Regions from separate parts of the Streptomyces sp. NPDC057271 genome, predicted to be linked through region 1. Evidence: predicted binding sites of a transcription regulator. Region 1 holds the regulator's gene; the other holds the start of a gene.
What was found. The regulator HspR, encoded in region 1, represses chaperone genes until heat shock. The targets are predictions, from matches to a motif close to TTGAGNNNNNNNNNCTCAA.
Positions count from the first base shown of each region.

Region 2: lon (endopeptidase La) is a predicted target of HspR. The motif match lies at 15,046-15,064, and genes of this name have one in related genera.

Region 1 covers NZ_JBHUYJ010000006.1:617-8,016, forward strand. The annotation lists gene grpE (nucleotide exchange factor GrpE) at 1-141, shown strand, start outside; gene dnaJ (molecular chaperone DnaJ) at 172-1,362, shown strand; gene ACFUJR_RS04445 (heat shock protein transcriptional repressor HspR) at 1,367-1,816, shown strand; gene ACFUJR_RS04450 (hypothetical protein) at 2,056-2,529, opposite strand; gene ACFUJR_RS04455 (helix-turn-helix transcriptional regulator) at 2,532-3,512, opposite strand; gene ACFUJR_RS04460 (hypothetical protein) at 3,641-3,832, shown strand; gene ACFUJR_RS04465 ((2Fe-2S)-binding protein) at 3,829-4,146, shown strand; gene ACFUJR_RS04470 (pyridoxamine 5'-phosphate oxidase family protein) at 4,286-4,699, opposite strand; gene clpB (ATP-dependent chaperone ClpB) at 4,821-7,400, shown strand, end outside.
Region 2 covers NZ_JBHUYJ010000012.1:40,294-63,248, reverse strand. The annotation lists gene ACFUJR_RS08780 (hypothetical protein) at 1-106, shown strand, start outside; gene ACFUJR_RS08775 (aKG-HExxH-type peptide beta-hydroxylase) at 179-1,456, shown strand; gene fxsT (FxSxx-COOH system tetratricopeptide repeat protein) at 1,516-4,542, shown strand; gene ACFUJR_RS08765 (multifunctional oxoglutarate decarboxylase/oxoglutarate dehydrogenase thiamine pyrophosphate-binding subunit/dihydrolipoyllysine-residue succinyltransferase subunit) at 4,619-8,464, opposite strand; gene ACFUJR_RS08760 (ATP-binding protein) at 8,745-9,842, opposite strand; gene ACFUJR_RS08755 (response regulator transcription factor) at 9,839-10,576, opposite strand; gene ACFUJR_RS08750 (spermidine synthase) at 10,636-11,301, opposite strand; gene ACFUJR_RS08745 (glycoside hydrolase family 3 C-terminal domain-containing protein) at 11,418-11,825, opposite strand; gene ACFUJR_RS08740 (hypothetical protein) at 12,340-12,915, opposite strand; gene ACFUJR_RS08735 (hypothetical protein) at 12,932-13,180, opposite strand; gene ACFUJR_RS08730 (hypothetical protein) at 13,177-13,416, opposite strand; gene ACFUJR_RS08725 (RNA polymerase sigma factor) at 13,382-14,086, opposite strand; gene ACFUJR_RS08720 (DNA alkylation repair protein) at 14,244-14,894, opposite strand; gene lon (endopeptidase La) at 15,087-17,498, shown strand; gene ACFUJR_RS08710 (lytic polysaccharide monooxygenase) at 17,627-18,490, opposite strand; gene ACFUJR_RS08705 (lysozyme) at 18,828-19,649, opposite strand; gene ACFUJR_RS08700 (MarR family winged helix-turn-helix transcriptional regulator) at 19,860-20,342, shown strand; gene ACFUJR_RS08695 (hypothetical protein) at 20,372-21,154, opposite strand; gene ACFUJR_RS08690 (nitrate- and nitrite sensing domain-containing protein) at 21,540-22,955, shown strand, end outside.

The sequences.
Region 1 (7,400 bases):
ATCCTGCAGCCTGGGTACCGGATCGGCGAGCGGACCATCCGGCCCGCGCGCGTGGCGGTGGCCGAGCCCCAGCCCGGGGCGACGCCGGCCGCGAAGGAAGAGAAGTCGGCAGACGAGGAGAGCGGTGGCCCTGAGGGCTAGCGCGAAGATCGTCCGAGAGGAGGGACGTCGATGAGCACGAAGGACTTCGTCGAGAAGGACTACTACAAGGTTCTCGGCGTCCCCAAGGACGCCACCGACGCCGAGATCAAGAAGGCGTACCGGAAGCTCGCCCGCGAGAACCACCCGGACGCCAACAAGGGCGACACCAGCGCCGAGGCGCGCTTCAAGGAGATCTCCGAGGCGAACGACGTCCTCGGCGACCCCAAGAAGCGCAAGGAGTACGACGACGCCCGCGCGCTCTTCGGCAACGGAGGCTTCCGTTCCGGAGGCCCTGGCGGCGGCAACTTCAACTTCGACCTGGGCGACCTCTTCGGCGGCGCCCAGGGGCCCGGCGGCGCGGGCGGCGGGGCCGGCGGCTTCGGCGGCGGTCTCGGCGACGTCTTCGGCGGACTGTTCAACCGTGGCGCGGGCGGCGGCGCGGGTACGCGCACGCAGCCCCGCCGCGGCCAGGACATCGAGTCCGAGGTGACGCTCAGCTTCACCGAGGCCGTGGACGGCGCGACGGTGCCCCTGCGGATGTCCTCCCAGGCGCCCTGCAAGGCCTGTTCGGGCACCGGCGACAAGAACGGCACGCCCCGGGTGTGCCCGACCTGTGTCGGCACCGGCCAGGTCTCGCGCGGCGGCAGTGGCTCGTTCTCGCTCACCGACCCGTGCGTGGACTGCAAGGGGCGCGGCCTCATCGCCGAGACCCCCTGTGAGGTCTGCAAGGGCAGCGGGCGGGCCAAGTCCTCCCGCACCATGCAGGTCCGCATCCCCGCCGGTGTCGCCGACGGGCAGCGGATCCGGCTGCGCGGCAAGGGCGCTCCGGGCGAGCGGGGCGGCCAGAGCGGCGACCTGTACGTGGTCGTGCACGTCGACGCCCACCCGGTCTTCGGCCGCAAGGACGACAACCTGACCGTCACCGTGCCCGTCACGTTCGACGAGGCCGCACTCGGCGGCGACATCAAGGTGCCGACGCTGGGCGGCCCGGCGGTGACGCTGAAGCTTCCGGCCGGCACCCCCAACGGCCGGACGATGCGCGCCCGCGGCAAGGGCGCGGTCCGCAAGGACGGCACGCGTGGCGATCTGCTGGTGACGGTGGAGGTCGCGGTGCCCAAGGAGCTCGACGACAAGGCCCGTGAGGCCCTTGAGACCTACCGTCAGGCGACGGCGGGCGAGGACCCCAGGGCAGAGTTGTTCCAGGCCGCGAAGGGAGCTTGACCCGATGGACAGACCGGGACGCAGCCGTAATCCGTACGAACTGACCGACGAGACGCCTGTGTACGTCATCTCGGTGGCGGCCCAGCTGTCGGGTCTGCACCCGCAGACGCTGCGTCAGTACGACCGCCTCGGTCTGGTCTCGCCGGACCGCACCGCGGGCCGGGGGCGGCGGTACTCGGCCCGTGACATCGAACTGCTCCGTACGGTGCAGGCGTTGTCGCAGGACGAGGGCATCAACCTGGCGGGCATCAAGCGCATCATCGAGCTGGAGAACCAGGTCGCGGCGCTTCAGCAGCGGGTCGCCGAGCTGTCGGCGGCCGTCGAGGGCGCGGCGTCGGCGATGCGCCAGCGCGAGGCCCAGGTGCACGCCTCGTACCGGCGCGACCTGGTGCCGTACACGGACGTCCAGCAGGCGAGCGCGCTGGTCGTGTGGCGCCCCAAGCGTCCCGAGTAGCGTCCCGAGCGCCCCGAGCGCCCCGAGCGCCCCGAGCCGTCCCGAGCGCCCCGAGCCGTCCCGAGCGCCCCGAGCGCCCCGAGCGTCCCGAGCCGTCCCGAGCGCCCCGGGCAGAGCCCTGAGCAGAGCCCCGAGCCGCCGGGCGGAGCCCTGAGCCGTCCGGGCGGAACTCCGCTCGACGAGGCCCCTTCCGCGAGATGCGGAGGGGGCCTCGTCGTGCGTGCTGCGTTTGGCGTGTCCTACGGGATGAGTTCGGCCACGATGTTCGTCGCCGTGTCCCACCAGGGCGCCGCGCCCGTGCCGAACGCGGCGGCGAGGGCGGTGCCGACGGCCCGGTCCAGCGGTTCGGGCCCGGTGCCGGGCGCCCACTCCGCGTCCACCGTGCCGTCCCCGGACGAGTCCAGGGTGCCCAGGGGGTGTCCGTCGCGGAGCAGCCGGCTCTCCACGTACGAGCAGGGCACGAGCCGGTAGCGGGTGCCGGAGACCCTGACGTCGACCCGGTACGAGCGCCGCAGGAGCCGTCCGCGGCCGGGCCGGATGCGCGCGGGCGCGCCGTCGACGGTGAGGGCGAGCCGGGCGGCGGCGCGGGTGCCGATGGGGATGAGCGGGTCGGGTTCGTCGCCCGGCGCGCGCAGAAGCTCCACGGTGGGCATGTCGTGTCCCGAGACGCGCAGTGTCCCCGCGGGGCCGTCCAGGTCGATCTGTACGTACACGGTCAGTGTTCCTGCTCCAGGATTCCGGACTGGGCGATGAGGTAGCCGAGCTGGGCCCGGCTGCCGCTCCCGAGGGCGGAGGCGAGCTTGGCGATGTGGGCGCGGCAGGTCCGGACGTTCATGCCGAGCCGGCGGGCGATGGCCTCGTCGACATGGCCCTCGACGAGGAGTTTGGCGATGGAGCGCTGGATGCCGCTGATGCCGTCCAGCGGCGGCTCGTAGGTGACCGGGTTGTCCAGGGGGATGGCCTGGAGCCAGAACTGCTCGAAGACGCCGACGAGGTACTCGACGAGGCCGGTGTGGCGCAGCTCCAGGGCGACCTGGCGGTCCCGGCTCGCGGGGACGAAGGCGACCTTGCGGTCCACGATGATGAGCCGGTCGATGATCTCCTCGAGTGTGCGGACCTCGACCTCGGGGCCGATGCGTTCGAGATAGGCCAGGGTGATCGGCTGGTGCCGGGCGGTGTGCTGGTAGAGCGTCCGCATCCGGATGCCGCGGCCGAGGAGCGGCCTGACGCGGCGGAGGGCCTCGCCGAAGGTGTGGGCGCTGCGGCCGCTGCCGGGCTGCACGGTCAGCAGCTCGGAGGAGCATTCGGCCACCACGCGGTCCAGGGAGGTGTTGATCCTCGTGAGTCCCTCCAGGACGGTGATCGCGTGGGTGGTCGTGGGGTCCTGGACGCTGACCGACATGAATGGCTCGAACGCGTCGGAGAGTTCGATGCTGAGACGTCTACGCTCCTGGATCTCCTTCTCGATCGGGAGCAGCAGTCTGGCCAGCGCGGCCGAGGGGGGAACCGGCCGGAGCCACTGCACGTCGTCGGGATCGGGCCGAAGGAGGTCGAGGTCCATCAGGCAGGGCGTCGACTCGATGTCCGACCGGGCGATACGTCCCGCGCGCAGGGCCTCTTTATAGACCCGTGTGCCCGCTTCGCACAGCTCGGCGTGCGTATGAGGATGCCCCGTTTTATCCGGTTCTATTCGCATATGTACACCCCCAGGCTTTTCCGATACAGGAACATGATGCATTGAGCCAGTGGTGGAAACGTGAGGAGTGAGCCATCGTCGTGCCTGCGGGGGAGCAGGAGATACACACCAAGTGAGGTTGCTCGGTCATGGCCAAGAAGCTCATACGCACCGTAGTTGGTGTCGCGTTCATAGCTGCTGCCGCGGTCGGCGCGGTGGCAGTCACCGATGATCCGGGCTGGGGCCTCGCTCCGCAGCAGGTCGTCGCCAAGGCGAGCGACCCGGGCTGGGGCGCAGCGCCGGCCGACTCCGACCCTGGTTGGGAGTCCGTGCGGGCATGACGGTTCCCGAAGATCCTCGATTCCGGCGTGAGATGGCGGCCGCTTACCGCTCCGGGTGGCATTTCATCGACCTCGTCACAGCCGTGCCGCACGGTGGCGATTCGTTGATGGTCACCCTCTTCGGTGAGCCGATCATCATCACGCGCGGGGACGATGAGGATATTCGCGCCTACCGATGTCTCCGGAAGCCCCGTGGCGCCCCGCAGCCTGTCCGCTGTGCCATCCGGTACGGCATGATCTTCGTCAATCTCGACCAGCGTGACCACCAGCTCGTCGAGTCCGAGACCATCACCGCCACCCCCCGCAGTGCCTGAGCGGTTCCCCCGTCGTTGTAGATCGCTCAGGTGCTTCCCCCACACAGCGGCGCCATCGCGGACCTGAAACGCGATGGCGCCGCTGTGCTGCGCCCGTAAATCCCCACCCCGTAAACGCGCCGCCGAGCACGTCACCGGGTCAGGCCCGGCCCATGGCCCGGGTCAGCGCGATCTCGATGACGACCCGGTCGGGGTTGGGTGCCGGGACCCGGCCGTAGCGCGTCGCGTACCGGTCGACCGCGTCGGCGACGACGTCCGGCTCCGTACGGATGCGGGCCACGCCCTCCAGCGTCGCCCAGCGCCCCTTGTCCACCTGGCAGACCGCCACGCGCGCGCCGTCCGCGCCCGCCGCCAGGACATTGGCGACCTTGCGGCTGTGCTTGTTGGTGATGACCCGGGCGATGCCGTTCTCGCCGCCCTCGGGGTCGTACGTCACCCCCACCGCCACCACGTGCGGCGTGCCGTCCGCGCGCGGTGTGGTCAGGGTGGACATGTGGTACTCGCGCCAGAAGCTGAGATACGCGTCGTCGGGGTTCCTCGGGTCAGTCGCCATGCCCGGAACCTACCCGTGGCACGGGTCCCTGCGACACCTTGAGCGGAATAGACTCAACTTTGTGTACGCTAGATGAGTCATGGACCGTGTGTAGCCGGACGTCGAGGAGGAGACAGCGCACGTGGACGCCGAACTGACCAACAGGAGCCGGGACGCGATCAACGCGGCCACCGGCCGCGCCGTGTCCGCGGGACACCCCGACCTGACCCCTGCGCATCTGCTGCTCGCGCTTCTGGCCGGTCAGGACAACGAGAACATCGTCGACCTGCTCGCCGCCGTCGAGGCGGACCAGGCCGCTGTACGGTCCGGAGCGGAGCGGCTGCTCGCCGCCGAGCCCCGCGTGACCGGCTCCACGGTCGCGCCGCCGCAGCCCGACCGTGAGCTGCTCGCCGTGATCGCCGAGGCCGCCGAACAGGCCAAGGAGCTCGGGGACGAGTACCTCTCGACCGAACACCTGCTCATCGGGATCGCGGCGAAGGGCGGGCAGGCGGGCGAGGTGCTGGCCCAGCAGGGGGCCGGCGCGAAGAAGCTGCTGGACGCGTTCGAGAAGAGCAGGGGAGGACGCCGGGTGACCACACCCGACCCGGAGGGTCAGTACAAGGCGCTGGAGAAGTTCGGCACGGACTTCACGGCCGCGGCGCGCGAGGGGAAGCTGGACCCCGTCATCGGGCGCGACCAGGAGATCCGGCGCGTCGTCCAGGTGCTCTCCCGCCGCACCAAGAACAACCCGGTCCTCATCGGCGAGCCCGGTGTCGGCAAGACCGCCGTCGTCGAGGGCCTCGCGCAGCGGATCGTGAAGGGCGACGTCCCCGAGTCCCTCCGCGACAAGCGGCTGGTCTCGCTCGACCTCGGCGCGATGGTCGCGGGCGCCAAGTACCGCGGCGAGTTCGAGGAGCGTCTGAAGACCGTCCTCTCCGAGATCAAGGCCAGTGACGGCCAGATCATCACCTTCATCGACGAGCTGCACACCGTCGTCGGCGCGGGCGCCGGCGGCGACTCCGCCATGGACGCCGGCAACATGCTGAAGCCGATGCTGGCCCGCGGCGAGCTGCGCATGGTCGGCGCGACGACCCTCGACGAGTACCGCGAGCGGATCGAGAAGGACCCCGCCCTGGAGCGCCGCTTCCAGCAGGTCCTGGTCGCCGAGCCGAGCGTCGAGGACACCATCGCGATCCTGCGCGGACTCAAGGGCCGGTACGAGGCCCACCACAAGGTCCAGATCGCCGACTCCGCGCTCGTGGCCGCCGCCACCCTCTCCGACCGGTACATCACCTCCCGCTTCCTTCCCGACAAGGCCATCGACCTCGTCGACGAGGCCGCCTCCCGGCTCCGGATGGAGATCGACTCCTCGCCCGTCGAGATCGACGAGCTCCAGCGCTCCGTGGACCGGCTGCGGATGGAGGAGCTCGCGCTCAAGAACGAGACCGACGACGCCAGCAAGCAGCGACTGGAGAAGCTCCGCCGCGACCTCGCCGACCGCGAGGAGGAGCTGCGCGGGCTGACCGCCCGCTGGGAGAAGGAGAAGCAGTCCCTCAACCGCGTCGGCGAGCTCAAGGAGCGGCTCGACGAGCTGCGCGGCCGCGCCGAGCGCGCCCAGCGCGACGGCGACTTCGACACCGCCTCCAAGCTGCTCTACGGCGAGATCCCGACGCTGGAACGCGAGCTGGCGGAGGCATCGGAGGCCGAGCAGGAGGTCTCCAGGGACACCATGGTCAAGGAGGAGGTCGGCCCCGACGACATCGCGGACGTGGTCGGCTCCTGGACCGGCATCCCGGCCGGCCGCCTCCTGGAGGGCGAGACGCAGAAGCTGCTGCGCATGGAGGACGAGCTCGGCAAGCGGCTCATCGGCCAGACCGAGGCCGTCCGGGCCGTCTCCGACGCCGTACGCCGTACGCGCGCCGGGATCGCCGACCCCGACCGTCCCACCGGCTCGTTCCTCTTCCTCGGCCCGACCGGTGTCGGCAAGACCGAGCTGGCGAAGGCGCTCGCGGACTTCCTCTTCGACGACGAGCGGGCCATGGTCCGCATCGACATGTCGGAGTACGGCGAGAAGCATTCCGTCGCCCGGCTCGTCGGCGCGCCTCCCGGCTACGTCGGCTACGAGGAGGGCGGCCAGCTCACGGAGGCGGTGCGCCGCCGCCCGTACAGCGTGGTGCTCCTCGACGAGGTGGAGAAGGCCCACCCGGAGGTCTTCGACATCCTGCTCCAGGTCCTCGACGACGGCCGGCTCACCGACGGCCAGGGCCGGACGGTCGACTTCCGCAACACCATCCTGATCCTCACCTCCAACCTGGGCAGCCAGTACCTGGTCGACCCTCTGATCGGCGCGGAGGAGAAGAAGGGGCGGGTCCTGGAGGTCGTGCGGTCCACCTTCAAGCCGGAGTTCCTCAACCGGCTCGACGACCTGGTGGTCTTCTCGGCCCTCGACACGACCGAGCTGGGGCGGATCGCGCAGCTCCAGATCGACCGGCTCGCCAAGCGGCTCGCCGAGCGCCGGCTCACGCTGGAGGTCACGCCGGCCGCGCTGGAGTGGCTGGCCGACGAGGGCATGGACCCGGCGTACGGCGCCCGCCCGCTGCGCCGCCTGATCCAGACGGCCATCGGCGACCGGCTCGCCAAGGAGATCCTCGCGGGCGAGGTCCGCGACGGCGACACGGTCCGGGTGGACCGCTTCGAGGAGGGGCTGATCGTGGGGCGGGCG
Region 2 (22,955 bases), on a different contig from region 1:
TGGCCTGGACGATCCCGAACTCGCGGCCGCGGTCGAGCTGGTGCTGTTGCGCTCACCCGAGCTGGTCGACGCGTGGTGCGAAGGAGCGGGGGACCGAGCCGCCTGACACGCGTCGCTTCCACCGTCTGTTTCCGGCCGGATCCTCACGATGGCCGAGGGTCCGCCGAAGGAGGCGGGAATGAACTTCGCGCCCCTGCCCGCGGGGGTCTTCACCGAGCTGGCCCGCACCCGCCCCGCCCCGGCCGACGTCGCCCTGCTGCGCTCCGCGCTGCACGCGCGGCGCCTGCTGCTGCTCAAGGCCCTCCTGGTCCGCGTCCACCGGCACCGCGAGTCGGTCGACGCCGCCGTGTTCCGCCGCTTCGAGGACTCCTGGCACCTGCTCGAACGGGCCGAGAGCCGCAACCCCGACGTCGTACGGGACGTGCTCGACTACCCCATGACGGGCGCGTGGCTCGCCGCCGCCCTCGCCGAGCCGGCGGGTCCCGCACTCGACCGGCATCTCACCCGCCTCGAAGGCATCGCCGTCACCGCGGCCCTCCGCGCCGACTGCTCCCTCGACCTCACCCTGGAGCCCCCCGACGGCCGGCTGTCGCTGCCCGGCGTCGGCCGGCAGACCGCGGGCGGCGGGCGCCTTCGGATCAGGGCCGGATCGCGCGTCGCACGGATCCACCCCGAAGACCCGCAGGCCGCCGCCCCCACCGTGCTGCTGCTCACCGACCGGCGCGCCGGCGCCCTCGTCGGCCGGGGGCAGGGCTGGGACGGGCTGCACACCTTGCCCGGCTCCACCGCCCGCCTCGACGACCTCGACCCGTACCGGGTGCCGCCGGGCGGTATCGGCACCCCGCCCCGTACCGCGGCCGGCCCCGCCGACACCGACCCCGCCGTCTGGTCGGCGCGCTGGCGCGGAGCGCAGGCGCTGCTCGCCCACACCGACCCGGGACGCGCCGCCGAGATCCGGCACGCCCTGCGCGCCGTCGTCCCGCTGCTGCCGCACGGCCCCCGGTCCCAGGGAGCCACCCTGCGATCGGCTCCGGGCGCGGTCCTGACCTCCCTGCCCGCCGGGGCACAGGACATGGCCGAGACGCTCGTCCACGAACTCCACCACAGCAAACTCGCCACCCTGCACGAGCTCGTACCGCTGTACCGGCAGGGCAGGGCGGCCGTGCACCGGGTCGGCTGGCGCCCCGACGCCCGGCCCATCGGCGGAGTGCTCCAGGGCGCGTACGCACACCTCGCCCTGACCGATCTCTGGCGGCGCGCGGCGACCGCCCACGCGGCGCCGCGGCCCTGGCGGTCCAGCGCCGGGCAACAGTTCGACCATATGCACGATCAGGTGGGCGAAGCGCTGACGATCCTGCTTGAATCCGATGAACTGACCAATGAGGGGCGGGAGTTCGCCCAGCAAATGAGGCGGCATCACGCGAGCCTCGGCGCGGCCCCCCGGGCCGCTGGGTAACACTGTGCCCAGGGCAGATGACACTGCGTTGCGCGTGAGCGGGACGGGAGACGTATCAGATGGCGGAACAGCGGTCGGGTGGCGGCGCGGCGGACGGCGGTGGCAGGGGTGCCCCCGAGCACGTCCTTGTGGTCTTCCCCGGCTACCACCGGCCGTGGGCGGCCTGGATCAACCAGCGCCTCGAAGCCCACGGAGTGCGCGCGACCCTGCAGCGCTGGGACCCGCCGCGTGAGGTCCCCCTGGAGGACTCCCTCAGGGACCTGCTGCTCGCCAGCGGGCAGGTGCTGCTCGTCCTCAACGACTGGTTCTTCCAGCTCGGCCCCCGGCCGGCCGGCGAGTGGAACGACGTCCTGCGCGGCTTCGTCGCCTCCCGCGCCGACCGGTTCGCCGCCGTCAACCTCACCAACCGGCCCCTGCTCCCCGCCACCGCCGTCCTCGAACCCGTCAGTCTCTGGGGCGTCGGCGAGGACGAGGCCGAAGCACGGCTCCTGAGCCGGCTCGGCATCGATCCCCGCCGCTCCTCCGGCCGCCGCGGCCCGCTCGGGACACCCGTCCGCTACCCCGACACGCCGCCCGAGATCTGGGGCGAGATCCCGCGCCGGAACCCGCGGTTCACCGGCCGTGACGACCTCCTCACCGAGCTCCAGGAACGGCTCATGGACGCCGACCGCGGCAACGCGGCCTGCACGCTGCTCGGCATGTCCGGCATCGGCAAGACCCAGATCGCCGCCGAGTACGCCCACCGCTTCAGCCCCGACTACGACGTCGTCTGGTGGGTCAACTCCGACGACCGCAACGTCCAGCGCGACCGCTTCGGCGAACTCGCCGCCGAACTCCGCCTGCCCAGCGGCAACGAACCCGGCGAACGCATCCGCGCCGTACGCGAGGCACTGCGCCGCGGCGACCCGCACTCCCGCTGGCTCGTCATCTTCGACGGCTGGGACGACACGGACGGCGCCCAGGTCCTGCTGCCCCACGGCCCCGGACACGTACTGATCACCTCCCGCAACCGCGGCTGGGGCGACTACACCGACGTCCTCGAAGTCCCCAGCTTCGACCGCGCCGAGTCCACCGCCTACCTGATGCGCCGCGCCTCCCACATCACCGCACCCCAGGCCGACGAGGTCGCCGCGGAGTTCGGCGACGTACCCCTGCCGCTCGTCCAGGCCGCCGCCTGGCTCGGCGAATCCGGCATGGAGGTCCCCGAGTACCTGCGCATGGTCCGCGACGGGCGTCTCTCCACCGTCGAGGAGCCCTCCGCCGTCGACGGCTACCCCAACGCCTCGCTCACCTCCTGGTCGATACTGATCAACCGGCTCCGACGCTCCCAGCCGCAGGCCATCGACGTCCTCAGCCTGTGCGCCTCCTTCGCCCCCGGCCGCATCCCCCTCGGACTCGTCCGCGCCTATCCGCAGGCCGAACTGCCCGAGGACCTGCGCTGGATGGCCACCGACCTGCCCGCCTGGACCCGCGCCCTGGACACCCTCGTCAACTACTCGGTGCTCACCCGCGAGACCCGCGGCCCCGCCACCAACGTCGAGGTGGGACCGCACCAGGAGTCCGTGCACATGCACCGGCTCGTCCACGACATCGTCGCCCGCCTCACCGACGGCGAGAACCGGGAGGCCCACCGCAAGGCCGTCCGCTCCCTGCTCGCCGAGGCCGACCCCGGCAACCCGATGGACAGCCGCAACTGGCCCCGGTACGCCGAACTCCTTCCGCACGTCGGCCCGTCCGGCGCCCTCACCAGCCGTAGCCCCCGCGTGCAGACCGCCGTCCTCAACAGCCTGCGCTACTGCTACCGCAGCGGCGAGTTCCGAGCGGGCGCCCAGCTCGCCGAGCGCATCCGGGACGCCTGGTCCACCTTCATGGACCCGCTGGACCAGCCCATGCTGGACCTGACCACACAGCAGGGCAACGTCCTGCGCTCCTTCGGCCGGTTCCGCGAGGCGTACGAACTCGACCTCGCCCAGCGCGAGAGGCTGAGCGCCGCCACACCCCCCAACGAGCTCGGCTCCCTCCTGTCCGGCAGCGCCATCGCCAGCGACCTGCGCTTCCTCGGCCAGTACCAGGAGTCCGAGAAGCTCCAGCGCCACGTGCTCGCCGAGGCCGAACGCCTCCTCGGCGACACCGAGTTCTCCACCTTCGTCGCCCGCCACAATCTCGGCGTCGTCCTGCGGATGCTCGGCCGCTACCAGGAGGCGTACGACCTCGACGCGGAGTCCCTCGTCCGCTGCGAGACCGTGCTGCGCACCCGCCACGCCCACACCCTGGGCGCCGGCAACGCCCTCGCCCACGACCTCCGGCTCCTCGGCCAGTACCGCGAGGCACTCGCCCGCCAGGAGGCCAACGTCCGGGTGCACGTGCAGGTCCTCGGGCCGCAGCATCTGCAGACCCTGTACGCACGCACCCAGCTGGCCCTGTGCCGGCGCCGCGAAGGAGGCTTCCAGCAGGACCTCGGCGCCACCATGGCCAGCCTGCTCGAACAGCTGGAACAGGTCCACGGACGCGGGCACTACATCACGCTCGCCGCCATCAACAACTACGCCAACTACCTCCGCGAGCACGGCGACCTCGACCACGCGAGGGAGCTCGTCACCGAGGCGGAGGCCGGCTACCGCTCCCTCCTCGGGCCCGCCCACCCCGTCGCCACCGGGGTGCTCGCCAACACCGCCCTCGTCATGCAGGCCTCAGGGGAACGCGCCGACGCCATGGCCATCCTGGAGGGCGCGCTCGCCGGCCTCACCGCCTCCCTGGGAGCCGACCACCCCTGGGTTCTCGGCTGTGCGCTCAACACGGCCGCCGCCCGCAACTTCAACGGGCGCGTCGCCGACGCCGCCGAACTCAGCAGGGACACCCTGCGCCGTGCCCGGCACAGCCTGGGGAACGAGCACCCGCTCACCCTCTCCGGCCAGATCGCCCTCGCCACCGACCTGCGCGGCCTGCGCGAGGTCGAGGAGGCCGGAAAGCTGGAGGAGGCCGCACTGCTCTCCCTCACCCGCACCCTGGGCGCCCAGCACCCGCACACCCTCTCCGCCCGCCACCGCAACCGCCCCTACTGGGACTTCGAGGCCAACCTCGGCTGACCGGCGGGCCCGGACACGCCGGAGGCCCGGCACCCCTCGCGGGGTGCCGGGCCTCCGTGCGTACCGGAACAGCGGATCAGGCGTCGAAGACCTCGTTGACCAGCTGCTGCTGCTCGGCCTGGTGGCGCTTGGCCGAGCCGACCGCCGGGGACGAGGAGTGCGGACGCGAGATCCGGCGCAGGCGCTCGCCGTGCGGGATGTCGGCGCCGACCGCCAGGTCCAGGTGGTCGATCAGGTTCAGCGCGATGAACGGCCACGCACCCTGGTTCGCCGGCTCCTCCTGCGCCCACAGGTACTTCTCGGCGTTCGGGTACTTGGCGATCTCGGCCTGGAGCTCGGCACCCGGCAGCGGGTACAGGCGCTCCAGACGGATGATCGCCGTGTCCGTGGCACCGCGCTTCTGCCGCTCGGCCTCCAGGTCGTAGTAGACCTTGCCGGCGCAGAAGACGACCTTGCGGATGTCGGCCGCGTTCGCTGTACCTGCCTCCACGGCGGAGTCGCCGATCACCGGGCGGAAGCCGCCGGTGGTGAACTCCTCCGCCTTCGACGCCGCGGCCTTCAGACGCAGCATCGACTTCGGGGTGAAGACGATCAGCGGCTTGTGGTGCGGGTTGTGGACCTGCCAGCGCAGCAGGTGGAAGTAGTTCGACGGCAGGGTCGGCATCGCGACCGTCATGTTGTCCTGGGCGCACATCTGCAGGAAGCGCTCCGGGCGCGCGGACGAGTGGTCCGGGCCCTGGCCCTCGTAGCCGTGCGGCAGGAGCAGCGTGACGCCGGAGGTCTGGCCCCACTTCTGCTCGGCCGAGGAGATGAACTCGTCGACGACGGTCTGCGCGCCGTTGACGAAGTCACCGAACTGGGCCTCCCAGATGACCAGGGAGTCCGGGCGGGCCAGCGAGTAGCCGTACTCGAAGCCCATCGCCGCGTACTCGCTGAGCAGCGAGTCGTAGACGTTGTAGTGGGCCTGGTCCTCGGCCAGGTAGAGCAGCGGGGTGTAGTCCTCGCCGGTCTCCTGGTCCACCAGGACCGCGTGGCGCTGACCGAAGGTGCCGCGGCGGGAGTCCTGGCCGGAGAGCCGGACCGGGGTGCCCTCCATCAGCAGCGAGCCGATGGCGAGGGTCTCGCCGAAGCCCCAGTCGATCGTGCCGTCGTCGATGGAGGCCGCGCGGCGCTGCATCTGCGGCATCAGACGCGGGTGGACCGTGATCCGCTCCGGGATGTTGACCTGCGACTCGGCGATCCGCTTCACGACCTCCTGGGAGACCGCGGTGGTGACCTGGACCGGGAACTCCGGCTGGGGGTCCGGGACGTGCGCCGGGGCCGGGGCGGAGGTGGCCTCGCGGACCTCCGCGAAGACCTTCTCCAGCTGGCCCTGGAAGTCCTGGAGCGCCTGCTCGGCCTCTTCCAGCGTGATGTCGCCGCGACCGATGAGCGACTCGGTGTACAGCTTGCGCACCGAACGCTTCTTGTCGATCAGGTTGTACATCTGCGGGTTGGTGAACTGCGGGTTGTCGCCCTCGTTGTGACCGCGGCGGCGGTAGCAGATGAGGTCGATCACGACGTCCTTGTTGAACGTCTGGCGGAACTCGAAGGCGAGCCGCGCCACGCGGACCACGGCCTCCGGGTCGTCGCCGTTCACGTGGAAGATCGGCGCCTCGATCATGCGGGCCACGTCGGTCGCGTACATCGAGGAACGCGAGGACTCCGGGGCGGCGGTGAAGCCGACCTGGTTGTTGATGACGATGTGGACCGTGCCGCCGGTGCGGTAGCCGCGCAGCTGCGACATGTTCAGCGTCTCGGCGACGACACCCTGGCCGGCGAAGGCCGCGTCACCGTGCAGGGCGACGGGGAGGACGGTGAAGTCCGTGCCGCCCTTGTTGATGACGTCCTGCTTGGCGCGGACGACACCCTCCAGGACCGGGTCGACCGCCTCCAGGTGCGAGGGGTTGGCGGTGAGCGAGACCTTGATCTGCTCGCCGTCCAGGCCGGTGAAGGTGCCCTCGGCGCCCAGGTGGTACTTCACGTCGCCGGAGCCGTGCATCGACTTCGGGTCGAGGTTGCCCTCGAACTCGCGGAAGATCTGCGCGTACGACTTGCCCACGATGTTCGCGAGGACGTTCAGGCGGCCGCGGTGGGCCATGCCGATGACGACCTCGTCCAGGCGGGACTCGGCGGCGGAGTCGATGACCGCGTCGAGCAGCGGGATGACGGACTCGCCGCCCTCCAGGGAGAACCGCTTCTGACCGACGTACTTGGTCTGCAGGAAGGTCTCGAACGCCTCGGCCGCGTTCAGGCGGCGCAGGATCCGCAGCTGCTCCTCGCGCTCCGGCTTGGAGTGCGAGCGCTCGACGCGGTCCTGGATCCACTTGCGCTGCTTCGGGTCCTGGATGTGCATGAACTCGACGCCGGTGGTGCGGCAGTACGAGTCGCGCAGGACGCCGAGGATGTCGCGGAGCTTCATCATCGACTTGCCGGCGAAGCCGCCGACCGCGAACTCGCGCTCCAGGTCCCACAGGGTGAGGCCGTGCTCGGTGATGTCCAGGTCGGGGTGCTTGCGCTGGCGGTACTCCAGCGGGTCGGTGTCGGCCATGACGTGGCCGCGGACCCGGTAGGAGTGGATCAGCTCGAAGACACGGGCGGCCTTGGTGACGTCGTCGTCGTGCGAGGCGTCGATGTCCTTGAGCCAGCGGACCGGCTCGTAGGGGATCCGCAGGGCCTTGAAGATCTCGTCGTAGAAGCCCTCCTCACCGAGGAGGTAGTTCGCGACGACCCGCAGGAACTCGCCGGAGGCGGCGCCCTGGATGACCCGGTGGTCGTACGTCGAGGTCAGGGTCATGACCTTGGAGATGCCCAGCTTGTTCAGGGTGTCCTGGGAGGTGCCCTGGAACTCGGCCGGGTAGTCCATCGAGCCGACGCCCATGATCACGGACTGTCCGGGCATCAGACGCGGCACGGAGTGGACGGTGCCGAGGCCGCCGGGGTTGGTCAGCGAGACCGTGACGCCGGAGAAGTCCTCCATCGTCAGCTTGCCGACGCGGGCGCGCTTGACGATGTCCTCGTAGGCCTGCCAGAACTCGAAGAAGTTCAGCGTCTCGGCCTTCTTGATGCCGGCGACGACGAGCTGGCGGTCGCCGTTCGGCTTCACCAGGTCGATCGCGAGGCCGAAGTTCACGTGGTCCGGCTTGACCAGGGTCGGCTTGCCGTCCTTCTCCGCGAAGGAGTAGTTCATCGACGGCATGGCCTTGATCGCCTGCACCATGGCGTAGCCGATGAGGTGCGTGAAGGAGATCTTCCCGCCCCGGGCACGCTTCAGGTGGTTGTTGATCACGATCCGGTTGTCGAAGAGCAGCTTCACCGGGACGGCGCGGACGGACGTGGCCGTCGGCACCTCCAGCGAGGCGTTCATGTTCTTCGCGACGGCGGCGGCGGGGCCGCGCAGCGTGATCAGCTCGGGGCCGGCGGGCGCCTCGGTCGCGGCGGCAGCAGGGCGCGCGGCGCCGGCCGCTCCGGCGGAGCCGGTGCCTGCACCGGTCTTCGCCGCGGGCGCGGCCTTCGCGGGCGCCGGAGCGGCGGCGACGGGCTTCGCCGGAGCCGCGGCGGGCCTGGCGGGGGCCGGGGCAGCGGCGGCCGGGGCCGGAACGGCCTTGGCGGGAGCCGGGGCGGGCGCCGGAGCGGCGGGCGCGGCAGGTGCGGCCTGTGCGGGGCTCACCTGCGGCGCGGCGGCCGGGGTCTCCGTCGCACCGGGCTTGTAGTCGGCGAAGAAGTCCCACCAGGCGCGATCGACCGAATTCGGGTCCTGGAGGTACTGCTGATAGATCTCGTCGACGAGCCACTCATTGGCGCCGAAGGCGGTCGCAGGGTTCTGACCCTGCCCGTCTTGGCCGGTGGAGGTACTCGGGGTACTGGGGGACTGAGACGACACGGCGGTAACCGCCCTCTTCCGCTTCACAAGGTGATGGACAGCGGAAATAAAGGCTACGCCTCCCTGGCCGACAGGTGCAGGCCGGGCAGCGCCAACGTCGCGCAAGTCACACTTGACGCGGAGTTTCGGGGCAGGGATTGGCGGGAAACAAGCGTGGTTCTGCCCTCCCGCGGGTACAGGAGACCCGGGTTGCGGCCCCTGAGGCACGCATCCCTGACCACGTCCTGATCGTGTCCTGTTCATCCACACGCAGAACATGTGCTTCCAGTTCGACCCTACGTCAATCGCGCGCCGGAATGCTTCCCGGAAGAGTGACCTGGATGCGGCAGCCGCGTGAGGATTCGGCCACACCGATCTCGCCGCCGTGCAGATCCACGGCCCAACGGGCGATCGCCAGCCCCAGCCCCGTACCGCCGTCGCTGCCCTTGGCGGACTGGGCCGGCACCTCTCCCCGGTTGAAGCGCTCGAAGACCGTGTGACGGAGCGACTCCGGGATCCCCGGGCCCTCGTCCTCGACTTCGAGGGCCAGTGAGTCCGGCCACGACCCGCGCCGTGCCCGTACGGTCACCCGGCCGTGCGGAGGGGAGTGCTTCACCGCGTTGTCGATCAGGTTCGCCATCACCTGGTGCAGCCGCTCCGCGTCCGCGTGCGCGGTCAGCTCGGGCGGCGAGACGTCCAGATGCAGATGGACGTCCGTACGGTTGTGCAGCCCCGACGTCGAGGACAGGCCGCGCTGGGACGCGGCGAGGTTGGCCTCGCGGAGCACGCCAGAGAGGTACGGCCAGACTTCGAGACGCCGCGCCTTGAGCGTGACGACACCGTTGTCAAGACGCGACAGGTCGAGCAGGGTCTCGACCAGCCGGCCGAGCCGCTCGGTCTGTCTCAGGGCCGTCCGCATCGTCTCCGGATCGGCCTCGGAGACGCCGTCGACGACGTTCTCCAGGACGGCGCGGAGGGCGGCGATCGGGGTGCGCAGTTCGTGCGAGACGTTGGCGACCAGTTCCTTGCGGTGCCGGTCGACCGCCTCCAGGTCGTCCGCCATGCGGTTGATCGTCGAGGCGAGGTCGCCCAGCTCGTCGCGGCGGTCCGCGCCGCGCACGCGCCGGCTGAAGTCGCCGCGCGAGATCGACCCGGCCACCGCGTTCATCTCGTCCAGCGGCGCCGTCAGGGACTGCGCCACGAACTGGGTGATCAACAGCGTCGCGATCATCGCGAAGATCGTGATGTACCGGAACTCCGTGGAGGTCCGGATCGCCACCAGCGCGAGCCCGGAGGTCAGCAGGACCGCCCCGACGACCAGCATGCCCAGCTTGGTCTTGATCGAGATCACGATCCGGCGCCTGCTCCGGCGCTCGGGGCGCTGCCCCCGGCGGCTCATGACGCCGGCGTCTCCAGTGCGTAACCGACGCCATGGACCGTACGGATCCGCTCCGCCCCGATCTTCCGGCGCAGTGCCTTGATGTGGCTGTCCACCGTGCGCGTGCCGGAGGCGTCCGCCCAGTCCCAGACCTCGGCGAGCAGCTGCTCGCGGGAGAGCACCGCGCGCGGGGTGTTCGCCAGACAGACCAGCAGGTCGAACTCGGTCGGCGTCAGATGCACGTCCTCGTTGCGGACCCTGACCCGGCGCTGCGCGTGGTCGATCTCCAGCTCGCCGAGGCGCAGGATCCCGCTCCGCGGGGTCACGGCCGCCAGCGCGGCGCGCTCCACCCGGCGCAGCAGGACGTGCACCCGAGCGGCCAGCTCACGCATCGAGAACGGCTTGGTCATGTAGTCGTCGGCGCCGACACCTAGCCCCACCAGCATGTCCGTCTCGTCGTCCCGCGCGGTCAGCATCAGGACCGGTACCGGACGCTGGGCCTGGACCCGGCGGCAGACCTCCAGGCCGTCGAAGCCGGGCAGCATCACGTCGAGGACCATCAGGTCGGGCTGCCAGGCCTCGGCCGCGTCCACGGCCGCCGGGCCGTCGGTCGCCGTCTGGACGAGGAACCCCTCCGCCCGCAGCCGCGCGGAGATCGCATCCACGATCGTCGTGTCGTCCTCGACGACCAGCACTCGCCGCTGCGCACCCGGAGTGGCCGCCGCACCGTGGTGAGTGGTGTGTGTCTGCTCCATCGCCCCGCCTCGCATCGCTGGTGTCGGCCAGCAGCCTAGAGGCACGGGGAGCGTCCCGGCTACGCAGGCCTGAGGGCGAGGTGCACCACGTCAGGGACGCCCCGGGCAACCGTGATCTCTTCGGTCCGTACCCCGCTGAATCCGGCATTCCGCAATGACTCTTCGAAATTGGCGGACGGCTTGGCGGACCACACGGCGAGGATTCCGCCGGGGTTCAGACGCCTTGCGCAGGCCCTCAACCCCTCGGCGGAGTAAAGGCTTTGGTTGTCCTCGGTCACGGTCCAGTCGGGTCCGTTGTCGATGTCCAGACAGAGGGCGTCGTAGCGGTCCGGGGAGGTGTGGACGTAGTCGACCAGGTCCGTGCGAAGGATCACGTTGCGCGGATCGGCCAGAGCCGCTCCGGAGATCGCGGCCAGCGGTCCCTCGTGGTGCCAGTCGATGATCGCCTGCTCGCGCTCGACGACCACGATCCTGGCCCAGCGGGGGTCGGCGGAGGCGTGCGCGAGGGAGAAGCCGACGCCGAGACCGCCGATCAGTACGGAGGCGCCGGGCCGGCCGCCGAGCGCGTCCATCGCCGCGTCGACCAGCAGCCGCTCCGAGCGGCCGTCGGAGGTGTCCATCAGGAAGGTGCCGTTGGCGATGATCTCGAAATGCTCGTCGCGCCGACGCAGCACGACCTCGCCGTACGGTCCCTCGCGGCGGTCGAGGGTGACGGGCTGGGGCATGGGTACTCGCTCCGATCGGGCTCTCGGGGATCGTCGTGGCCGTCCATCCTCGCGGGATGCCGGTGGCCTGGACAACCGGAAGAGAACAGTCCGGGGCCGGGCCCCCACGGTCGGTCTCAGATCGTCAGGCCGTGGCCATGGGCGAAGACCGGGTCCGCCGTGTCGTTCGGGACGTCCGGGCGGGCCGCCTCCACCGCCGCCTTCGAGCGCGGCAGCTCGAAGGGGAGCCGCCCCTCCGCCGTCGCCCGGCCGAACGCCACGTCGAGCAGGGCGTCGTCGCCCGCCCCGTAGTCGGCGATCAGCGCCGCCGCCCGCTCGGCGATCTCCGGCAGGACGGCCGGGCGCTCCAGGTTGACGCAGACCACCGTCGGGACCGTGGCGAGCAGCGACAGGATCCGGGCCAGCTCGGCCTCCTCGAAGGCGAGCGAGCCGGAGTGGAAGAAGGACTCGAAGCGGTTCGGCCGCTCCTCGTACGGCGTGCGCAGACGCAGTACCGCCAGGTCCGCCTCGGCGGGGGCGGTCACGACGTCCCCGTACGCGGCCGCGACCTCCGGGGCGACGTTCTCGACGTACAGCTTCGGGCGTCCGGTCAGGGGCAGCGGTCCGTTCGTGAGGACCGTGAGCGGGCGGCGCTGGGCCGCCGCGCCCGCGGCCTTGAAGTCGTCTCGGCCGACCGTCTCGGCCGCCTCGTCCGGGTCGACGTACCGCCGTTGGTCGAAGAGTCCCGTACGGAGGCGTCGATCCGCTCCTCCGGGATCCGGCCCGACCCGACCAGCTCCACGATCACCTCGGGCACTGCTCGCCGCCGAACTGGTCCGAGTCCGCGTCCAGCGCCTTCGCCGCCCGCTCGGTGAGGGGGCGGTCCGCCAGGCCCGGTCCGTCAGGCCGGTCGGTCAGGGGCCGGTCCCTCAGGGGCTGGTCGGTCGAGGGCCGGTCGGTCGAGGGTCGGTGCGTCAGGGGCCGGTCCCGACGGGGGAGGGGCCCCGGGGATCCCGTGAGGGGGCGGTCCCGCCAGGCCCGGTCCGTCAGGCCGATCCGTCAGGGGCCGGTCGGGGGACCGCCGTCGGGGAGGGCCTCGAAGACGCGTTGCAGCGCGGGAGGACGCTCGCCGTCCGCCGCGACCACGACGCGGTACCGGTACGTGAAGACGTACTGGAAGCCGTCGTGGACGGTGCCTCCCGTCGGCCGGGCGGGGACCTTCGCGTAGGCCGGGTCCTCCAGCGCCGCGCGAAGCTCGGCCACTTCGGCGGCGGTCATGCGCCCCGCGCGCGGCTCCTCCGTCCCGGACCGGGTGGTGTAGCTGCCGTCGTAGTGGACGACCAGCTGGTTGCGGACGCCGGCGAGACCGCCGTTGACGTTCACCTCGACGAGGACCTCGCGCGGACCGGGCTCGTGATCGTTGCGCACGGTCCCGTCCGTCCCGGTCGGGACCGGCGGGACGGAGACGTCGCCGGTCCGGTCCGGTGTCGGTACCGATGCGGGTGCCGGGGTTCCCTCCCGGGGCGCGGCGGGCCCCGGCGGGGTGCCCTGGTCGCCGCAGCCGGTCAGCGTCAGCGCCGGAACCAGTGCCGCCGAAGCGGCCCAGAGCCTCGTGTTACCGCCCTTGAGCGTCATGGACACGATCCTGCCCTCACCCGACCCGGTTGACCAGGGCCGCGAGCGCGGAGTCGAGACGGGGACCGTACGGCCCGCTCCGCACCGCCTGGTCGACGGCGTCCACGCATGCCCTGCACTGTTCGAGATGGGCCTCGGCGTGGCCGAGGACGTCGGGGGAGAGTGCTCCGCGGGCGTACCCCTCCACCCAGTCCGCGGGCAGATGCCGATGCCGTGCGGGCGCGGGCGCGGGGGCGGGGGCGGCAGGGGGAGAGAACTCGGTCATGCGGGGGCCGCTTTCGGAAGTGGGGGGGGCGGAGCGAGGGCGTGGGCGGAGGCCTGATCAGGGGTGGGGGCGGAGACCTGGTCGGGGGCGGGGGCGAGGTCCCGGTCGGAGGTGGGGGCGGAGACCTGTTCGGGGGTGTGGGCGAGGTCCTGGTCGGGGGTGCGGGCGGAGACCTGGTCGGGGGCTGGCGTGGTGGCCTGGTCACGGGCGGGGGCGGGGGACCCGGTCGCGGTCATGGGCACCCCCTCCGCCGGTTCCCTGGCCGCCGTTCCCCCGGATGCCGTCCACCGCCTCCGCCTCGCCCTGGGCCACGATCCACTCACGCAGCCGGGCGCAGCCGCGGGCGGCGCGGGCCTTGACCGTGCCCTCGGGGACGGCCAGGCGCTCGGCGGTCTCGCGGACGCTGAAGTGCTGGAGGTAGCGCAGCTCGATGACCTCGCGCTGCGGGGCCGGGAGCCCGGCGAGCGCGTAGGCGATGGCCGCGTAACGGGGCGAGGAGGCCAGCAGGCACTCCTCTGCCGATGGCGCGGCTCCGGCGGAGGAGGGCGTGTGCTCGCGGGCCCGGTCCGCCAGGGCGCGCTGGCGGCCGGCGGCCCGTTCGAGGTCGACCGCGCGGCAGTGGGCTATTCGCCGTAGCCAGGCGGGAACGCTGCCCTCGTGGAAGCCGGAGGCGCTCTTCCACACGGTCAGGAAGGTCTCCTGGACGGCGTCCTCGACGGTCTGGGCGGGGAAGCCGCGGTTGAGGAGATGGGCGAAGAGGGGGCCGGCGTGCCGGGCGAAGAGCCGGGACAGCGCGTCCTTGTCGCCGTCGGCCACGGCGTGGACAAGATCCCCGTCGCACGCGTCGTCCTCGACCGCCGGCCGGTCCTCGGTGCACTGCCCGCACCCGGGATAACTCGTCGTCACGACGGGTGAACGCGCCGGAGGGGTGCGGAGGTTGCAGTTCCGCGTGCTCTTTCCCGAGACGCGCCGGGTGCCGGCACGTCGTACGAGGCCAAACGCCCCCGCCCCCGTCCCCGCCCCGGTTCCCGTCCCCGGCCCCGCCCCCGGTCCCGGCCCCACGTCACGCCTGGCTGATCTCCTGGCGGCGCACCATCTCGGCGATCCAGGCGGGGGCGAACGGAGAGGTGCAGTTCGGGGCGGTCGGGTAGTCCTTGAGGACCTCCAGGCGCTCGCCGATGCCGACCGCGCGGGCGCGGTGCTCGGGGTGCTGGATCCCGATCTGGGCCAGGCAGGTGTTCATCGCCCACTGCAGCCGGTCGGGGGCGTCCTTCATCTCCGCCTCGACGACGTCGAGCAGCCCGTCGAGGTCCAGGCCGGCGGGCTTCCTCACCACGCGCTCGGCGGTCAGCGCCCAGCCGGCGCTCGCGACCACGGGGTCCGGGTCCGCCGACCAGGCGAGGCGCAGCTCCTCGGCGTGCGGGCTCTTCTTCACCACGTAGTTCACGAGCCAGTCGTGCACCTTGGGCGCCCGCGCCTCGCGCACCATGGTGTCCAGCTCGTCCCGCTCGAACGCCTTCGGTCGGCAGACCAGCAGCGCCAGGAGCCTCGCGGCGGTGACGTCCGTCGCCCAGAGATCGCGGGCGAGATCCTGCTGCGTCCTGAGTTCCTTCGCGAGCGCGCGCAGCCTGGTGAGGTTCACGCCGTGGTCGTCACCGCGCTTCTCGTTCGCGGCGCGCATCTTCGGGTCCTCGAGCCCGGCCAGGTCGGCCATGACATCCGCCACCGTCTTCGTCCCGGCCACCTCGGTCTCCTGTTCCTCGCGAAGGAAACCAGCCTACGGCCGGCCGAAACCGATACACCCTGCCGCGCCTCGATCGCTCAGAGCGAACGCCCCTTGGGGAACATCCCACGGCTCATGTGCATTGAGTCCACATAGCTCAACTTGACTGCCGAAGGGGAGATCATGGCTGCTGAGTCCATGGCGTCCGTGCCGCTCACTCTGCCTGTGCTGCCGCTCGACGACGAGGTCGTGCTGCCCGGGATGGTCGTGCCGCTGGACCTGTCCGACAACGACGTACGCGCCGCGGTCGAGGCCGCCCAGGCCGCCGCCCGTTCCGGGACCGGCAAGCCCAGGGTGCTCCTCGTGCCCCGGGTCGACGGGACGTACGCCGGGACCGGCGTCCTCGGCACCGTCGAGCAGGTCGGCCGGTTGTCCGACGGCGACCCCGGCGCGCTCGTCCGCGGCCGCGGACGCGTCAGGATCGGTGCCGGTACGACGGGCCCCGGCGCCGCTCTCTGGGTCGAGGGCACCGCCGTCGAGGAGGCCCTGCCCGACCCGCTGCCCGGCTCCGTGACCGAGCTGGTCAAGGAGTACAAGGCGCTGGCCACCAGCTGGCTGAAGAAGCGCGGCGCCTGGCAGGTCGTGGACCGCGTCCAGCAGATCGACGGCGTCTCCGCCCTCGCCGACAACTCCGGCTACTCGCCCTTCCTCACCCTTGAGCAGAAGGTCGAGCTCCTGGAGACCGCCGACCCGGTCGCCCGCCTCAGGCTCGCCACGGCCCAGCTCCGCGACCACCTGGCCGAGCAGGACGTGGCCGAGTCCATCGCGAAGGACGTCCAGGAGGGCGTCGACAAGCAGCAGCGCGAGTTCCTGCTGCGCCGCCAGCTCGACGCCGTACGCAAGGAGCTGCGCGACCTCAACGGCGAGACGGACGGCGACGAGTCCGACGACTACCGGGCCCGCGTCGAGGCCGCCGACCTGCCGTCGAGCGTGCGAGAGGCGGCGCTCAAGGAGGTCGAGAAGCTGGAGCGGTCCAGCGACCAGTCCCCGGAGGGCTCCTGGATCCGCACCTGGCTCGACACCGTCCTCGAACTGCCGTGGAACGAGAGGACCGAGGACCAGTACGACATCCAGGGTGCCAAGGCGATCCTCGACGCCGAGCACGCGGGCCTGGACGACGTGAAGGAACGGATCACCGAGTACCTGGCGGTCCGCAAGCGGCGCGCCGAGCGCGGGCTCGGGGTCGTCGGCGGCCGTCGCGGCGGCGCGGTCCTGGCCCTGGTCGGCCCGCCCGGTGTGGGAAAGACGTCGCTGGGCGAATCGGTCGCGCACGCGATGGGACGGAAGTTCGTCCGGGTCGCGCTCGGCGGCGTTCGGGACGAGGCGGAGATCCGCGGCCACCGCCGTACGTACGTCGGCGCGCTGCCGGGCCGGATCGTACGGGCGATCAAGGAGGCCGGGTCGATGAACCCGGTGGTCCTGCTCGACGAGATCGACAAGGTCGGCTCCGACTACCGAGGCGACCCGGCGGCCGCGCTCCTCGAAGTCCTCGACCCGGCGCAGAACCACACCTTCCGCGACCACTACCTGGAGGTCGAACTCGACCTCTCCGACGTCGTCTTCCTGGCGACGGCGAACGTCCTGGAAGCCATCCCGGAGGCGCTGCTCGACCGGATGGAGCTGGTGCGCCTCGACGGGTACACGGAGGACGAGAAGGTCGTCATCGCCCGCGACCACCTGCTGCCCCGGCAGCTGGAGCGTGCGGGTCTGGAGCCGGGTGAGGTGGTCCTGGCGGACGCGTCGCTGCGGAAGCTGGCGGGCGAGTACACCCGTGAGGCGGGCGTACGGAACCTGGAGCGGTCCATCGCGCGGCTGCTGCGGAAGGTCGCGGCGCAGCACGAACTGGGAGACCGGGAGCTGCCGTTCACGGTCGGCGTCGACGATCTGCGCGGGCTGATCGGGCGTCCGCACCACATCCCGGAGTCCGCCCAGGACCCGGCCGAGCGCCGTACGGCGGTTCCGGGCGTGGCGACCGGGCTTGCCGTCACGGGCGCGGGCGGTGACGTCCTCTTCGTGGAGGCGTCGCTCGCCGACCCGGAGACGGGCGCGGCGGGGCTGACCCTGACGGGCCAGCTGGGCGACGTCATGAAGGAGTCCGCGCAGATCGCGCTCTCCTTCCTGCGTTCGCACGGCGCGGAGCTGGAGCTGCCCGTGACCGGTCTGAAGGACCGGGGCGTGCACATCCACTTCCCGGCGGGAGCGGTGCCGAAGGACGGCCCGAGTGCGGGCATCACGATGACGACGGCCCTGGCGTCGCTGCTCTCCGGCCGGCTGGTCCGGACGGACGTGGCGATGACCGGTGAGGTGTCGCTGACCGGCCGGGTCCTCCCGATCGGCGGCGTGAAGCAGAAGCTGCTCGCGGCCCACCGGGCCGGCGTCACGACGGTCGTGATCCCGAAGCGGAACGAGGCGGACCTGGACGACGTCCCGGCCGAGATCCTGGAGAGGCTGGAGGTCCACCCGGTGACGGACGTCCGCCAGGTCCTGGAGATCGCCCTCACCCCGGCGGAGGTGACGGTGAGCGCGGCCGCGTAGGCGGTACGGCGGCACGCGGTACGGCGGTACTGCTGTACGGAGTGCGGCGACACGCGGTACGGCGGTGCCGCCGTACGAGGAGCGGGGCGTCCCTGATCGGGGGCGCCCCGCTCCACTCGTACCGCCGCCTACGACACGTTCCGGCGCCGCGTCAGGAGCAGGCTGCCCGCGCCGAAGGCCGCCAGCGCGCCCGCCCCCGCGAGGGCCAGGGGGAGCGGGGACGGGGAGGTCCGCGCGGCCTCGGCCGAGAGCGCCGGGGCCTGCTCGTCACCGCCATGACCCGCGTGGCTCACCGTCGAACGGTCGGCACCCGCGGCGATCTTGGCCTCGCTCGGTGCCGAGCCCGCCACCGTCGTCGCACCGCCGTAGGTGACGTCCGAGCAGCTGTAGAACGCCTCCGGGCTGTCGTTGCGCTGCCAGACCTTGTAGACGATGTGGCGGCCGGTGCGCGCGGGCAGGTCGCCGGTGAAGTCGTAGTAGCCGTCCGTCGAGGTGCGCGGGGTGGCGTAGGTGGCCACGGGCGTCGCGTCCAGGTCCGACCACTTCAGCGGCTTGGTGGGGTCGAAGCCCTGCTTGGTGATGTAGACCGTCATCGTGCCCGAATGGGGCGCCGTGACCCGGACCTTGAAGTCGAAGGAGCCCGCCCCGACCGCCGTCGCGGGCCAGTCCGTCCGGGCCCAGTCCAGCGCGCGGTACTTCTCGCGGTTGGCCGAGCAGAGCTTGCCGTCGGGGATGACCACCTGGTGCTGCCCGTCGGCGTTGGCGATGTTCACCTCGTTCCAGTCGTAGAGCGGCTGGGTTCCGGAGTCGGCGACGAGGTCCTTGCAGACCTGGGAGTCGGGGGACTCGGGCCCCTCCGCGTAGCAGGCCGCGACCCGGCTCACCGGGTTGAAGACCGCGCCGTGCGCTCCCGCGGCGGACGGGGTGAGGGGGATCAGCGCGGCCGCGGACAGGGTGACGGCTGCGGCGGTGCGGCGGTACGAGGACGGCATGTCGGGGCTCTCTCTCGTGCGTGGGGGAGGACGGAACGAGCAATGAGCGCGTGGCGTACGGAAGTTGAAAGCCGCACGCGTCGCCTCAGAGACTCGCATTGGTCCATACCAATCGGCAAGAGGGGGAGCGAAAAAGGCGGGGAGGGCGCAGGGGTGGGGTCGTCGGGCGACGGGGGAGTGGGTCGGCGAGCGGCGGGCGGCGGGCGGCGAGGGAGTGAGGCAGGCCGGCGGCGGGGGAGTGGGGAAGGCGGGCGACGGAGGAGCGGGAAGGCGAAGGCGGTCTCCCGGACGCGCCGCCGCGCATCCCGGAGACCGCCGAACGAGGGTGAAGGCCGGCTCAGCCGTTCGCCAGCGCCTTCACGCGCGAGAGGTCGCCGTTGAAGCGGTTGTGGTCGCCGACCGTCGGACCGGTCGAGGTGTACTGCCACATCGTGTAGTACGGCCAGCCGGCCGGCAGTGTGCCGACCGTCGAGGCGTACCGCGCGATCCACAGCGGGTTGCTCGCGCCGAAGCCGGCGTAGTTGCCCGTGCACTGCGTCCACCAGCTCGTCGCCGTGTAGATCACCGCGTCACGACCGGTCCGCGCCTTGTAGCGGTTCAGGAAGTCGCGGATCCACGTGACCATCGCCGACTGCGACTTGCCGTAACAGGTGGCGCCGTACGGGTTCCACTCGATGTCCAGCGCGCCCGGCAGGGTCTTGCCGTCCCTGGACCACCCGCCGCCGTTGTTGACGAAGTAGTCGGCCTGAGCCGTGCCCGTGGTCGTGTCCGGGGTGGCGAAGTGGTACGCGCCGCGGATCATGCCCACGTTGTACGAACCGTTGTACTGCTGCGCGAAGTAGGGGTTCTTGTAGTAGGTGCCTTCCGTCGCCTTGACGTAGGCCCACTTCACCCCGCTGTTCCACAGCGTGGACCAGGCCACGTTCCCCTGGTGGCTGGAGACGTCCACGCCTTCGGTCTGGGCGACCCGGGGCGTTCCGGGCGTGCCGCTCCGGCCGTCGTGTTCGATGACGCCCATGCCCATGTGGGCGGAGCCGCGTGGGGGAACTGCGTCGGTGTCGGCGGCGTTCGCCGGGCCGGTGAGGGCGAGGGGCAGGAGGAGGGCCAGGGCCGCGAGAGCGGCGCCGGCGAGGGTCTTTCCGGATCTGTGCACGGGCATTGCGTGCCTCCGAAAGGCTCGGTGGGGGAGCGTGCCGGACAGTCCTGGTGTGGACATGTCATTCAAGACGCTACGCACGTAGACCGGTTCGGCGGAAGGGGGGCCGGGTGCCGCCGTTGGTCTACGCCTGCGAAATACTGAAGGAGCTGCGGCGATGACCGCGGACGAAGGAAACTTTCAGCGACCGGAAAGCGCGCGAGGGGTGCTGACGTGCACGGAAGCGGTACGGGGAGTGAAGGCGAGTCCACTGCGAGGAGTGGTGTGGACCAGGAGTTCCTCGCCCTGGAACGGGAACTGGCGGTCTTTCTGCGCCGCGCCCGCGCCCAGTCCGGCGAGATGGCCCGCGAGGTCCATCCCGAGCTCGAATCCTCCGCGTACGGACTCTTCGTGCGGCTCGACGACACCGGGCCCCAGCGCGCCACCGAACTCGCGGGCTACTTCGGCGTCGGCAAGGCGACCATGAGCCGCCAGCTGCGCGCCCTCGAAGAGCTCGGACTCGTCGCCCGCGACCCCGACCCCGCCGACGGACGCGCCTCGCTCGTGCGGCTGACCGAGGAGGGCCGGCTCCGCTTCCGGCGGGTACGGGACGCGCGGCGCGGGCGGTACGTCCGCAAGCTCGCGGACTGGGACCGCGGCGAGGTGGCCGAACTGGCCCGCCTGCTCCACCAGCTGAACACCCGCGCCGAGGGCTGAGCCCTGGGAGGACCCTGGGCCGGGCCCGTTCAGAGGACCGTGTACACCGCCGTCGCGTCGTCGTGGAGCTTCCAGCGAAGGCTCCGGCCCGCCGCCTCGTTCCCCGCCTCCAGCGACCGGACGCGCGCCAGCAGCCCGTGGGCGCCCTCCTTCCCGAGCACCCCCATGCAGTCCGCCCAGTCGCCCTGCCCGAACAGCTCCACCCAGCGCGCCGCCCCGTCCGTGAGCGCCGCCAGCGCCCGCACGGCCGCCCGGGGCGTCGTCCCGGTGACCGCCCGCCGTGCCACGTCCGGGTCCGCCGCGGCCGTGAAGAAGCCGCCCTCGCGGTTCCGCAGCCGGTCCGTCGCCTCCAGCGAACGCCTGACCGTGTCCGGGATCCTGTCGAGACGGTCGTCGAGCACCGCCCGTACGGACCCGTCGGGCGCTGCCAGGAGGAGCACGGCGTCCGACAGCACGAGGTACTCGACGGTCGCCGCGTCCCAGCGCGCCATCGACACGGTCGCCTGGGGCGTGCGTACGTGAGAAAGGTCACAGCTGTCGCGGTGGGCGTCCGCGGTTCGCCGGATTGCCTCCGCGAGGATCCCGTCCAGCGTCATGTCACGCCGCGAAGCGGACAGTTCGGTCAGTGCGCCGCCCAGGCGGGCGGTGAACCACGGCACGTCGTGCACACAACCGTCATCGCCCGCCGGCGGTGTCACCCCGTCGAGGACCACCACCGTCCCGCCCGCGCCGGACGCGGGAAGAGCCGTGGCCGCCCAGTCCTCGTTGGGGCGTTCGGGGTGGCCGGGGAGGGTGGCGACTTCGGTGCGCATGATCCCCAGTCTGCCCTCGGCCGACCGGGCCCGCACCGCGCCTTCACGGCGTCTCCATGGAGCCGAACATGGCCTGTACCAAGGCCTCCAGGGCCGCACGAGAGGCGGAAGCGGAACCTCCGGCAAGCTGCGGGTGGGCATCCTGCCAAAGGCGGGGCGGAAGATCCAACCGGCGCACCGCGCGGACGTGCGGAGGGCGCCGCCGGAAGTTGTTCCCCAACTCGGGATTGTTGTTCACTCGTTCGGGTGGCGGAGCGGCCGATGCGCGTCCCCTTCCCAGAAGCGCTGGAATGGTCGGAAGCCGTACCAGGGGTGGGGGCGCTCTAACACGTGACCGGTCGTCACCTCTGCTTCATGGGCGGACGAGTCGAGAATGCGAGCACCGGTGCAGAAGAAGCGGCCTCGGAGCAACAACGGCAGCCGGAGCCAGGCCCCCGGTGACCCGCTGAGCACGGGCGACGCCACGGGCCCCGCCGTCGTACCCGCGCAGGCGGGCACGGGCCCCGCCGCCGTGCCCCCGCAGGCGAAGCCGGGCCGCTCCAAGCGCGTCCGCAACCGCCTCGTCGCCGGTGTGGCCCTCGTCGGCGTCACCGTCCTCGCCGCCGGCGCCCCAGCGGTCCTCACCGCCTCCGGTGCACTGAGCGACTCCCAGAGCCTGGTCACCCTCGCCGAACTCGACCGCCAGGCCGTCACCCTCGCGCACTCCCTCGCCGACGAGCGCGACGAGGTCGTCGCGTACATCGCCGCGGGCCGCGACGAGCAGAAGGGCGACACCGACGAGAAGCGGCAGGTCACCAGCGCCCGGTCCACCCGCGTCGACCGCCAGATAGACGAGATCCGGCCGGCCGCCCCCGCCGAACTGCGCCGCGACCTCGCCGGCCTGCCCTCCATCCGCCGTACCGCGCTCACCGGCAAGGGCACCGCCCTGGAGGCCCACAAGGCGTACACGGACGTCATCGCCAAGCTCCAGGCGCTCGCCGAAGAGCTGGCCGAACAGACCCCGGCCCGCGCCGCCCAGGACACCAGGGCGCCCGCCGCCCTCGGTCGCGCCGTCGAGCAGGCGTCCGCCACGCGCGGACTGCTCCTCGCCGCCCTGGCCGTGCCCCAGCCCGAGTCCAGCGGTGTCGCCTACGACCCGATCACCGGCACGTACGTCCCCGTCAAGGCGGAGGGCGCCGACGAGGCCGAGCGGATCCGCAACGCCCTCACGGCCGCCGCCCAGCAGGCCCGGGTCCGCGAACTGGCCACCCTCGCCGACTTCGACCAGGCCGCCTCCAGCACCGGACGCGACTCCCTCGCCGCCACCGTCACCGGCCCCGACGTCAAGAACGCCGAGCGGCTCCTGGCCCGGCTCACCGACCAGCCGGAGCTCAGCAAGTCCGAGCGCAAGACCGACCCGGAGAAGCTGGAGGCCGCGCTCTCCGCCCGTGTCGAGCAGATGCGCGGCGTCGAGTCGGCCCTCGCCGCCACCCGGGTGGAGCGCCTCTCCCAGCTCCGCGACGACGACGTCACGGCGCTCGAAGTGCGCATCGCCTTCCTCGGCGGCTGCCTCCTGGTCGCGATCGGCATCTCCACCTACGTCGCCCGCACCCTCACCCGCCCGCTCGCCGTGCTGCGCATCGGCGCCGCGCGCCTCGCCGCCGCCCCGGAGCCGGAGACCGAGGAGCCGGTCCGCTTCACCGGCCGCAACGACGAGTTCGCCCAGGTCGTACGGTCCCTCAACACGCTCCACGGCAAGCTCGCCGACCTCGGCCGGCGCACCGCGCGGCTCGACAGCGAGCGTGCCGACCTCACCGGATCC